Regions from separate parts of the Streptomyces sp. NPDC005898 genome, predicted to be linked through region 2. Evidence: riboswitches for the same ligand, from Rfam matches in the RefSeq annotation. Region 2 holds a riboswitch; each other region holds the start of a gene.

Region 1 (3,264 bases), on a different contig from region 2:
CCGAAGGCTCACCGTGTTGACGGGATGTTGCGGCTCCCTCACACGGCCCGCGCTCGTCGAACGGCGCAATCGGTGCGCGCCCGCGGTCCGCTCCATGTGGTCGCAGGTGAGCGCCCTGGCCCGCTCGCCGTCCCCGCGGCCCACCGCGTCGACGATCGCCGCGCGCTGCGCCCACGCGTCGAACGGCGCCGCCGGCGGCTCCACCACGTACATCCAGGCGATCTTGTGCCGCAGCTGGGCGAGCAGCGCGATGAGGCCGGGGCTGACGGAGGCCTGGGCGAGCGTCTCGTGGAACCAGCCGCCCAGCGACCGCAGATCCTCCCCTTGCCCCCGCCGCGCGCGCTCCTGGCCGAGCCTGACGAGGCCGCGCAGGACCTTGAGGTGCGCCTCGGTGCGGCGCCGGGCCGCGCGGGCGGCCGCGAGCGGTTCGAGCAGCATGCGCAGCTCCAGGAGGTCGGCCGCCTCCTGCTCCGTGGGCTCGGCGACGCAGGCGCCGGCGTGTCGGCGCGTGACGACGAACCCCTCGGCCTCCAGGGTGCGCAGGGCCTCGCGCACCGGAACGCGCGAGACGCCGTAGCGGCGGGCCAGAAGCTCCTCGGTGAGCCGTCCGCCCCTTTCGTGGACACCGGAGACAATGTCGTCCCGGATGGCCGTGCACACCGAATGCGCGGGAATACGCATGACCGGACCTCCGCCTTAATCCCCGCGAAACGCGGTCGACCGACGCTCGTTCGGCAACTCTATTGCAGAGTGCCGGAATTACCGACGGCGGGCCGCAATCCATGGATATCTTTTGGCCAAGCGCGGAAGGGCCGGAAAAGCGCGAAGGCCCCGGCTCGCAGGAGCCGGGGCCTTCGGTGTGCCGGGAGGTCAGACGTTGACGCCGTGCGAGCGCAGGTACGCCACGGGGTCGATGTCCGAGCCGTACTCGGGGCCGGTGCGGGCCTCGAAGTGGAGGTGCGGGCCACTGGAGTTGCCGGTGGAACCCGAGAGGCCTATCTGCTGGCCCGGGGTGACCGTCTGACCGACGGTGACACCGAGGGAGGACATGTGGCCGTACTGGGTGTACGTGCCGTCGTTCATCTTGATGACGACGTTGTTGCCGTACGCGCCGCCCCAGCCGGCCTCGACGACGGTGCCCGCGCCGACCGCGTGGACCGGGGTGCCGGAAGCGGCGTGGAAGTCGACGCCGGTGTGGCTGCCGGAGGACCACATGGCGCCGCCGGTCTGGTAGCCCGTGGAGACGTACGAGCCGGAGATCGGGGAGACGTAGGCGTTCAGGCGCTTGCGCTCGGCCGCGCGGGCGGCGCGCTCCTTGGCCTCGCGCTCCTCCTTGGCCTTCACCTTGGCCTCGGCCTCGGCCTTGCGCTTGTCCTCGGCGGCCTTCTTCTTGGCGGCCGCTTCGGCCAGCTTGGCGGCGGCGGCGTCCTCGGCCGCCTGGCGCTGCGCGGCGGCCTGGGCGTCGATGGTCTCGGCGAGCGAACCGCCCACGGAGATCGCCTGGGTGAGGCCGGTGTGCTCCACGGCCCCTTCGTCGACGGCGGCGAGCGCCGGAGCGGCCATGCCGCCGATGACGCCGGTGGTGGTCAGCGCGGCGACGCCCGCGACGTTCGCGGTCGTGCGGGTGAGGCGGCTGGGACGACGGTGCTTCCCGGTGGCACGGGTGAACGCCATGAAGCGGCTGATCCTTTCCTTCCTTCTCGCCTACCGGGTTAGCTGACGGGTTCGGAGCAGGAAGGTCTCCTACGAGTCCCTCACCTGACGGCAAGGTGCCCGATTCACCCCAAGGGACTGTGGGTCCCCGGCTCCCCTGGCTCGCGCCGTACGGGGACTCGGCGATGACTGCCCGGTGCCGCGGGTGCGACGTGGTGTGTGACGGACAGCCGGATCGAAGCTAAGCGCCCCCTCTTTCAATCGACAAACGGATCGACACTTTTGTTGCGCACGCCACACGGCAGACGGGCAACCGCCATACAAAGGCGGACATATGAGGCCCCGGCGACCGAACCGGTCACCGGGGCCTCGAAACGCGCTGATTCCCGCTCAGCCGCGGCTCACATTCGGCCACGGCCTCTGGTCAGCCACAGCCTCTGGTTCAGCCGCACCCTCTCGTTCAGCCGCGACCTGTCGTTCAGCCGCTGACCACGCTCACCTCGCCGATGCCGAGCGCCCTGACGGGCTCCTCGATCTGCGCGGCGTCGCCGACGAGGATCGTCACCAGGTGGTCCTCCGGGAAGGCGCTCACGACGGCCGCGGTGGCCTCCACGGTGCCGGTGGCGGCCAACCGCCGGTACAGCTGTGCCTGGAAGTCGTCCGGCAGGTTCTGCTCGACCTGGTCGGCGAGTGTCGCGGCGACGGAGGCGGCCATCTCGTACTTGAGCGGGGCCACACCCACGAGGTTCTGCACCGCCACGTCGCGCTCCGCGTCCGTCAGGCCCTCCGCGGCGAGCGTGCGCAGGACCTTCCACAGGTCGTCGAGCGCGGGGCCCGTGGAGGCGGTGTCGACCGATCCGCTGATGGCGAGCATCGCGGCGCCCGTGCCGTCCGGAGCGGACCGCAGGACCTGGCTGAACGCCCGCACTCCGTAGGTGTATCCCTTCTCCTCGCGCAGGACGCGGTCCAGCCGGGAGGTGAGGGTGCCGCCGAGGCAGTAGGTGCCGAGGACCTGGGCCGGCCAGACCCGGTCGTGCCGGTCCGGGCCGATGCGGCCGATCAGGAGCTGCGTCTGGACGGCTCCGGGGCGGTCCACGATGACGACGCGGCCCGTGTCGTCGGCGGTGATCGGAAGGCTCGGGCGGGGCTCCGCCGTGCCGCCCGTCCAGGTGCCGACGGTGTCCGCGAGGACGGCGTCCAGATCGGTGCCCGTGAGGTCGCCGACGATCACCAGGGTGGCCGTCGCGGGCCGGACGTGCTTCTCGTAGAAGGCGCGTACGGCCGCCGAGTCGATGGCGCTGACCGTCTCCTCGGTGCCCTGGCGGGGCCGGGACATGCGCGTGCCGGCCGGGAAGAGCTGCCGGGAGAGTTCCTTGGCGGCGCGGCGCGCCGGGTTGGCGGCCTCGTGCGGGATCTCGTCCAGGCGGTTGCGCACGAGGCGCTCGATCTCGCTGTCCGCGAAGGCGGGGGCGCGCAGGGCGTCCGAGAGCAGGCCGAGCGCCTTCGGGAGGCGGGAGACCGGGACTTCGAGGGAGACCCGGACGCCGGGGTGGTCGGCGTGCGCGTCCATCGTGGCACCGCAGCGGTCGAGCTCGGCGGCGAACTCCTCGG
Region 2 (3,264 bases):
CCGCCCCGCTGCGGGAAACCTGGGTGCAGCGCGGTGATGGGCGCGGACTCGGCGGGAGACAAGCGGTGGGGCAGCGTGGAGGTACCGGCGGCAGCGGAGCCACCGCGCACGAGCGGGCCTTCGTGCGGGCCCTGCCGGTCCTGCTCCTGGTCGTCGGGGTCCTGTACGACGCCTCGACCCCGCCCGACTTCACCGCGGCCCCGCTCTTCACGGCCGCCCCGCTGATCGCCGCCCCCTTCTACTCGCTCCTGAACACCGCCCTGACCGGCGCCGCGGCCTCCCTCTCCGTCATCGTGCTGCACTACGGCAACGCGGCGAACAGCCATGTCGAGGCCGTCACCGAACTGCTGACCGTGATGACCGTCGCCGCCCTCGCCGTCGTCACCAACCGCGTCGTGCGCCGCGGCAACGACCGGCTCGCCACCGCCCGCTCCATCGCCGAGGCCACCCAGCGCGCCGTGCTGCCGCAGCCGGACCCCCGTATCGGCGGGCTCGACATCGCGGCGCGGTACGAGGCCGCGCAGGCGGACGCCTTCATCGGCGGCGATCTGTACGCCGTACAGGACACCCCGCACGGCGTGCGGCTCATCGTCGGCGACGTGCGCGGCAAGGGCATGGGCGCGGTGGCCGCCGTCGCCGTGGTCATCGGTGCCTTCCGGGAGGCCGCCGAGCAGGAGGCCACCCTGGAGGCGGTGGCCCAGCGCCTGGAGCGGGCGCTCGCCCGGGAGGGCACCCGACGCGACGGGCTGGACGCCTTCGAAGGGTTCACCACCGCCGTCCTCGCGGAGATCCGGCTCAGCGACGGCTGCGTACGACTGGTCAACCGGGGGCATCCCGAGCCGCTGCTGTTGCGCGGCGACGGGCGGCTGTGCGTGCTCTCCCCGAGCGAGCCCGCGCTGCCGCTCGGCATGGGTGAACTGGGCGGCTGGCCGGACCGGGCGGACGAGTCGAGGTTCCCGCCCGGCGCGATGCTGCTCTTCTACACGGACGGCCTGTCGGAGGCGCGCGACGCCGCGGGCGTCTTCTACGACCCGGCGGCCCGGCTCGGCGGGCGGATCTTCCCCGGTCGCGAGGGCCCGCACGCGCTGCTGGCCACGCTCACACAGGAGGTGCGGCGGCACACCGGGGGCGCGGCCACGGACGACATGGCGCTGCTCGCCGTGCGGCGCCCCGCCACCGCGGACGCGACCCACGGCCGGCGCGAGCGCGACGGTGACCCGGGGTGACCGAAGCGCGCTGCCGCACCGCCCAACTGACGTCTTGTCAACGCGGCGGAGGGTCAACTCGCCCCGGTCCGGGCGTCCGTGTCCGGACAAGTACGGGCCGAAGCCGTTAACGATCAATCGGAACGGCTTGGAATACGGGCCCCCTGTCTATTAACGTTCGATAACGCAGCGCGGTCGTCCCAGCCGTCACCAGAGACGGCTCCGTGCGCACGCGCCTAATCCCGCAAGGGAGCCGGGGAACCACCAACTTGGGGTGAATCAGGCAGCCGCGCCCTCGTGCCGGATGCTCGTAGGAGACCTTCCTGCTCCGAACCCGTCAGCTAACCCGGTAGGCGAAAGGAAGGAAAGGAGCGCGCCCCAGTGGCGTCCAACCGGCCTGCCCCCCAAGCCGTGTACATACCGAACGACGACGATTTCGGTGGGTACGACCAGGAGACCTGGGAGGAATGGAACCCCACCGAGGAGTCCGTCCGTCCCGTCCGCGGCAGGCACCGTGTGCACAAGAAGGGCGGCGGCGGGCTCGCCCGCAGCTCCACCGTGCTGGGCGTCGGCGTCATCGCCGCCGTCGGGGCGGGAGGCATCGCCACCGCGCAGGACGGCAAGCCGCCGGTCACCATCTCGATGCCCGACCTGGGCACCGTCGCGGACTCGCTGCCCAAGGCCGAGTCGCTGCCCGGCATCGGCTCCCTGCTGGCCGACGACGCGTCCGCCGCCGCGGGCTCCGACGCCGTCCCGGCCGCCACGCCGCTCACCACCGCCGGTGCCGGCACCGCCGGCATCCGGCAGGGCGGCGCCGACGCGGGCGAGGCGTTGCGCGCCCGCATCATGCGGCAGGCGGAGAGCCAGCAGGCCCAGGCGGACGACGCCGTGCGCACGGCGGCCGAGGAGAGCGCCGCCGAGAAGGCCGCCGCCGAGGCCGCCGCCCAGCAGCGGGAGGCCGAGCGCGAGGCCGACGCGAAGGCCGCCGCCCAGAAGAAGAAGGAGCGGGAGGCCCGGGAGGCCAAGGCCCTGGCCGAGCGCCGGGCCAAGCTCGCCAAAAGCTATGCGCTGCCCACCTCCTCGTACACCCTGACCTCGCACTTCGGTGACGCCGGCGCCATGTGGTCCTCCGGGCACCACACCGGTCTGGACTTCGCCGCGCCGACGGGTACCCCCCTCAAGGCCGTGCACACCGGCACCGTCAAGGAGGCCGGCTGGGCGGGTGCGTACGGCTACCGCACGGTCCTGGAGCTGCCCGACGGCACCGAGGTCTGGTACTGCCACCAGTCCTCGCTCAACGTCAGCGTCGGCCAGAAGGTCGCCACCGGCGATGTCATCGGGCGGGTCGGCGCGACCGGCAACGTCACCGGGCCGCACCTGCACATGGAGGTCCACACCGCCGGCGGGGCCAACATCGACCCGCTGTCCTGGCTGCAGGGCAAGGGCCTCAACCCCTGAGCAGGCCCTGAGCAACCCCTGAGTCCGGGCTTAGGAGCGGTAGGGGTTGTGCGGCGGACAGCCGTACGCCGGGTAGCCGTACGCCGGGTAGCCGTACGGGGGGCCGCCCGGCGCGGGGCCGCCGTATGCGGGGCCGTAGGCAGGACCGCCGTAGGGCGGCGGGTGGCCGTATCCGGCGTAGGGCATCCCCACGGCCAGGGGCATCGGCATGGGGTACAGGACCGGCGCCGTCGCGCGGGCCGCGTAGGCCAGGGCGGGGCGGGCCGGCCCGCGGCGCTCCCACAGCTCTTCGAGCAGCTCCCGCTCGCGTACGACGAAGTCGGCGCCGGCCCTGCCGCGGCGCCCCCGGTGGCGCAGGAACGCCAGTGACGTCGCGTACGTCTCGTACTCGGCGACCGTGCGGGCCGCCGCCTTCCCCCAGGTGTACGCGGCGTAGTCGCGGGCCAGCGCGCGGGCGCGCATCGAGCCGAGCGCGTACGGCTCGGGCGGGGTGAGCCAGCCCGCCGCCGCGTAGGCGGGCAGCTCGGCGCGGATCAGGCGCAGTTCGCGCTGCCGGGTCCAGATGGCCAGCCAGGTCACCAGGCCGAAAGAGGGCAGCATG
Region 3 (3,264 bases), on a different contig from region 2:
ACCATCTCCGGCACCACGGCCACCCCGAGCCCCGCGCTGACCAGGGCGCAGACCAGGGCGTAGCCCGGCGTCCCGACCACCACGGCGGGCGTCGCCCCGGCCCGGGCGAGGGCCCGCTCCACGGCCCGTCGCGGCGGATGGTCGGGGGCCATGCTGATCAACGGCTGCCCGGCCAGTGCCGACGGCGGCAGGCGGGACGTGCCGCTCGTCAGGGCGTGCCCCGGCTGGGTCACCAGGACCAGCTCCTCCACGAGCACCGGCTCGGCCGACACGGCGGCGGGCAGCGGCACCGGGTCGGCGGGCTCGTACGCGTGGGTGAGGGCCAGATCGACCTCACCCGACGCGACCGCCTCGACGCCGGAGGGCGGTTCGTGCGCCGTCACCGTCAGTTCCACCGCCGGGTGGGCCCTGCGGAAGGCGGTCAGGACCGGCGGCAGCAGATGGATGCCCGCCGTCTGGAAGGTGCCCACGCGCAGCCGCCCGCCGGACAGCCCGGCGAGCCGGGCCAGTTCGTGCCGGGCCCGCTCCAACTCGTCGAGCACCCGGCGGGCGTGCCCCACCAGCAGCTCGCCGGCGCCGGTCAGCCGGGCCCCGCGGTGATGGCGCACGAGCAGCGCGCTGCCCGTCTCCCGCTCCAGCTTGGCCAGCTGCTGGGAGAGCGCGGGCACGGTGTAGCCGAGGCGCTCGGCGGCCCGGGTGATCGAACCCGCCTCGGAGACCGCGACGAGCGCGGCGAGCCGCGTGGGGTCGTACACGGGGACACCCTCTCTGCGCCGCGCGTCGAACGCGCCCACGGGGTAAACGTCTGCTTAAGGCAGACCCAGGATATTGCACATACCCGTTGAAGGCCCGCGCACGGCAGGCTGGCCGGCATGGACGCACAACTGGTCGCCTTCACGGGAGTCGCCGCGGGCATGGTCGCCGTGCCGGGCGCCGACTTCACCGTCGTCGTACGCAATGCCCTCGTCTCGCGGCGTACGGGGGTGGCCTGCGCGATGGGGGTCGCCGCGGGCCTCTTGGTGCACACGGCGCTGGCGGTCACGGGTGTGGCGGCGGTGCTCGCGGCGGCGCCCGCGCTCTTCAGGGCGCTGCAGCTCGTCGGCGCCTGCTACGTGCTGTACCTCGCCGCGCGCGCCCTGCGGTCGGCCTTGCGGGCGTGCATCGGGGTGGGCGACGAGCCGGTGGTGCGGGGCGGTGGTCTGCGCGAGGGGTTCCTCACCAACGCGCTGAACCCGAAGGCGGCCATCACCTTCCTGAGCGTGCTGCCGCAGTTCGTGCCCGACGGAAGTCCGGTGCTGCCGAGAACGCTGCTGCTCGGGGCCGTCGTCGTGGTGTTCGCCCTGCTGTGGTTCCCCGTCGTGGCGCTCCTGGTGGACCGGCTCGGCCCGTGGCTGCGCAGGCCGCGGGTCGCCCGTGCGGTCGAGGGCGTCACCGGCGCCGCTCTCGGCGCCCTGGGTCTCGTGCTCCTCCTCGAACCGCTCCTCGCGTGAGGACCGCGGCGTGCGCACCGAGCACCGGGGGAGTGCTCGGGGCGCGTGCGGACGTGCCGGCCGGGTGAGGTCAGCGCACCCGGCCGTACCAGACGCTGCCGGACCAGATCTTCTCCAGGCGCACCACGGCCCCCTTCTTCGGCGCGTGCCAGATACGGCCGTTACCGGCGTAGATCCCGACGTGGTAGACGTTGCGGCCCGAGTGGAAGAACACGAGGTCGCCCCGCGTGCGCTGGGACTTCGCGATGTGCCGGGTCTTGTTGTACTGCGCGGCGGCGGTGCGCGGCAGCTTCTTGCCCGTGCGCTTGAACGAGTACAGCGTCAGGCCCGAGCAGTCGAACCGGTGCGGCCCCACGGCCCCGTAGCTGTACGGGGCGCCCTTCTTGGACGCCGCGATCTTGAGCGCCTTCGTCCCGTGAGTGGCGGCCTCGGCCTCGGATGTGAGCCCAGGGGCCACGACGGTGCCGCCCACGACGGCGAGCGTGAGAGCCGAAGCGGCTCCCGCCCGACTGAGCAGCGGCGGAACGTGATTCAGCGCGGTCATGCGTAACCCTTCGTCAGCCGCCTGTGAAGGATGACCTGTCGGGTTCGGGCAGGCGAAGATGCCCGGCCGCGTCGTGCTCTGCGGCTTCACCCCAAGGGCGTCGTCCGGACCTTCCGGACGGGCCCGCCATGCTTGGGTCCTCCACTCCTGCCGGTGCACCGATGTCGACCGGTCATCCGGGCGGCGGCAGGACTCGGCGTCCGCCCGGATCGCCCCGCCGCTGTGGCGGGGGCTTGTCGTCGGAAGGGATCTTGACCCGAAAAGGGTTCGAAAACCGAGCCGAAACGGTGTTTTGTGAACCTACTCACGACTGACCTGTTCGAGTGGACACGGTGAAAATCACCCCCTGGCCGCCGGGTCCGAGGGCGGTTCGACCAGCAGCGGAAGGGTTCATTCCGCCCTCTTGGCGCGCGTCGGGCGCAACTCCCGACCGCACGACAAAGGACGCCCGCGTACGCCGACCGGGGTAGCCCGTCTGGTCCGTTTCGAAAGGGAGCCGGACGTTCCGAAGAGCGGAAGGGCTCATTCGCCCTGACGCGGGGCCGGCGGCAGGCCCACCCGGCCGGCCCGCCGCTCGCCGTCGAGGACGCGTAACGCCTGGGCGAGCGTGGCGGCGTGCACCTCGCTCTCCCCGCGCTGGTGCATGAGCGTCAGCGCCTCCAGCAGGGCGTTCGCCCGGCCCACCAGCGCCTGGGCGGCGCGCAGCCCGCCGTAGGTGTGTTCCGCGCGGGCGGGATTGATCTTACCGAGCAGGTCGACGACTTCGAGGTAACGGTCGACCAGGTCCGCCTCGGCCCGGGTCAGTGCGGGCAGCGGGGGGAGTTCGGGGGGAAGCATCCTCGGATCACCTCGCGTCGCGCGCGGCGAGCGAGGACTTGCGGGACGGGATGATCCGGTCCACGAGTCCGTACTCCACTGCGGCCGGGGCGTCGAGGATCTTGTCCCGCTCGATGTCCGCGGCGATCCGCTCCTTGCTCTGTCCCGTGTGCCGCGCCAGCAGGTCCTCGAGGAGCTCCCGGGTGCGCAGCATCTCGTCGGCCTGGATCACCAGATCGCTGGCCTGGCCCCGCACCGGCTCCGTCATGGCGGGCTGGCGGATCAGCAATCGCGCCCCCGGCAGCATGTACCGCTTGCCGGGCGTGCCCGCCGCCAGGAGTACGGCGGCGGCCGAGGAGGCCTGCCCGAGGCAGGTGGTCTCCACGTCGCAGGTGACGAACTGCATGGTGTCGT

The links. A riboswitch is a leader RNA that binds a small molecule or an ion and turns the genes downstream of it on or off. The one in region 2 is predicted to bind cyclic di-AMP.
Positions count from the first base shown of each region.
Region 1: it holds a riboswitch for cyclic di-AMP, as region 2 does, so the genes downstream of both, ABZ385_RS19225 (M23 family metallopeptidase) here and ABZ385_RS26910 (M23 family metallopeptidase) in region 2, are expected to answer to the same signal.
Region 3: it holds a riboswitch for cyclic di-AMP, as region 2 does, so the genes downstream of both, ABZ385_RS06185 (C40 family peptidase) here and ABZ385_RS26910 (M23 family metallopeptidase) in region 2, are expected to answer to the same signal.

Region 1 is NZ_JBEXWC010000013.1:87,672-90,935, forward strand. Features, by position in the region: gene ABZ385_RS19220 (GntR family transcriptional regulator) at 1-681, opposite strand, end outside; gene ABZ385_RS19225 (M23 family metallopeptidase) at 871-1,674, opposite strand; cyclic di-AMP (ydaO/yuaA leader) riboswitch at 1,687-1,848, opposite strand; gene ABZ385_RS19230 (pitrilysin family protein) at 2,132-3,264, opposite strand, start outside.
Region 2 is NZ_JBEXWC010000024.1:96,153-99,416, forward strand. Features, by position in the region: gene ABZ385_RS26905 (PP2C family protein-serine/threonine phosphatase) at 66-1,226, shown strand; cyclic di-AMP (ydaO/yuaA leader) riboswitch at 1,429-1,575, shown strand; gene ABZ385_RS26910 (M23 family metallopeptidase) at 1,587-2,663, shown strand; gene ABZ385_RS26915 (PrsW family intramembrane metalloprotease) at 2,694-3,264, opposite strand, start outside.
Region 3 is NZ_JBEXWC010000003.1:202,664-205,927, reverse strand. Features, by position in the region: gene ABZ385_RS06195 (LysR family transcriptional regulator) at 1-755, opposite strand, end outside; gene ABZ385_RS06190 (LysE family translocator) at 873-1,490, shown strand; gene ABZ385_RS06185 (C40 family peptidase) at 1,561-2,034, opposite strand; cyclic di-AMP (ydaO/yuaA leader) riboswitch at 2,038-2,214, opposite strand; gene ABZ385_RS06180 (hypothetical protein) at 2,557-2,871, opposite strand; gene ABZ385_RS06175 (ATP-dependent Clp protease proteolytic subunit) at 2,879-3,264, opposite strand, start outside.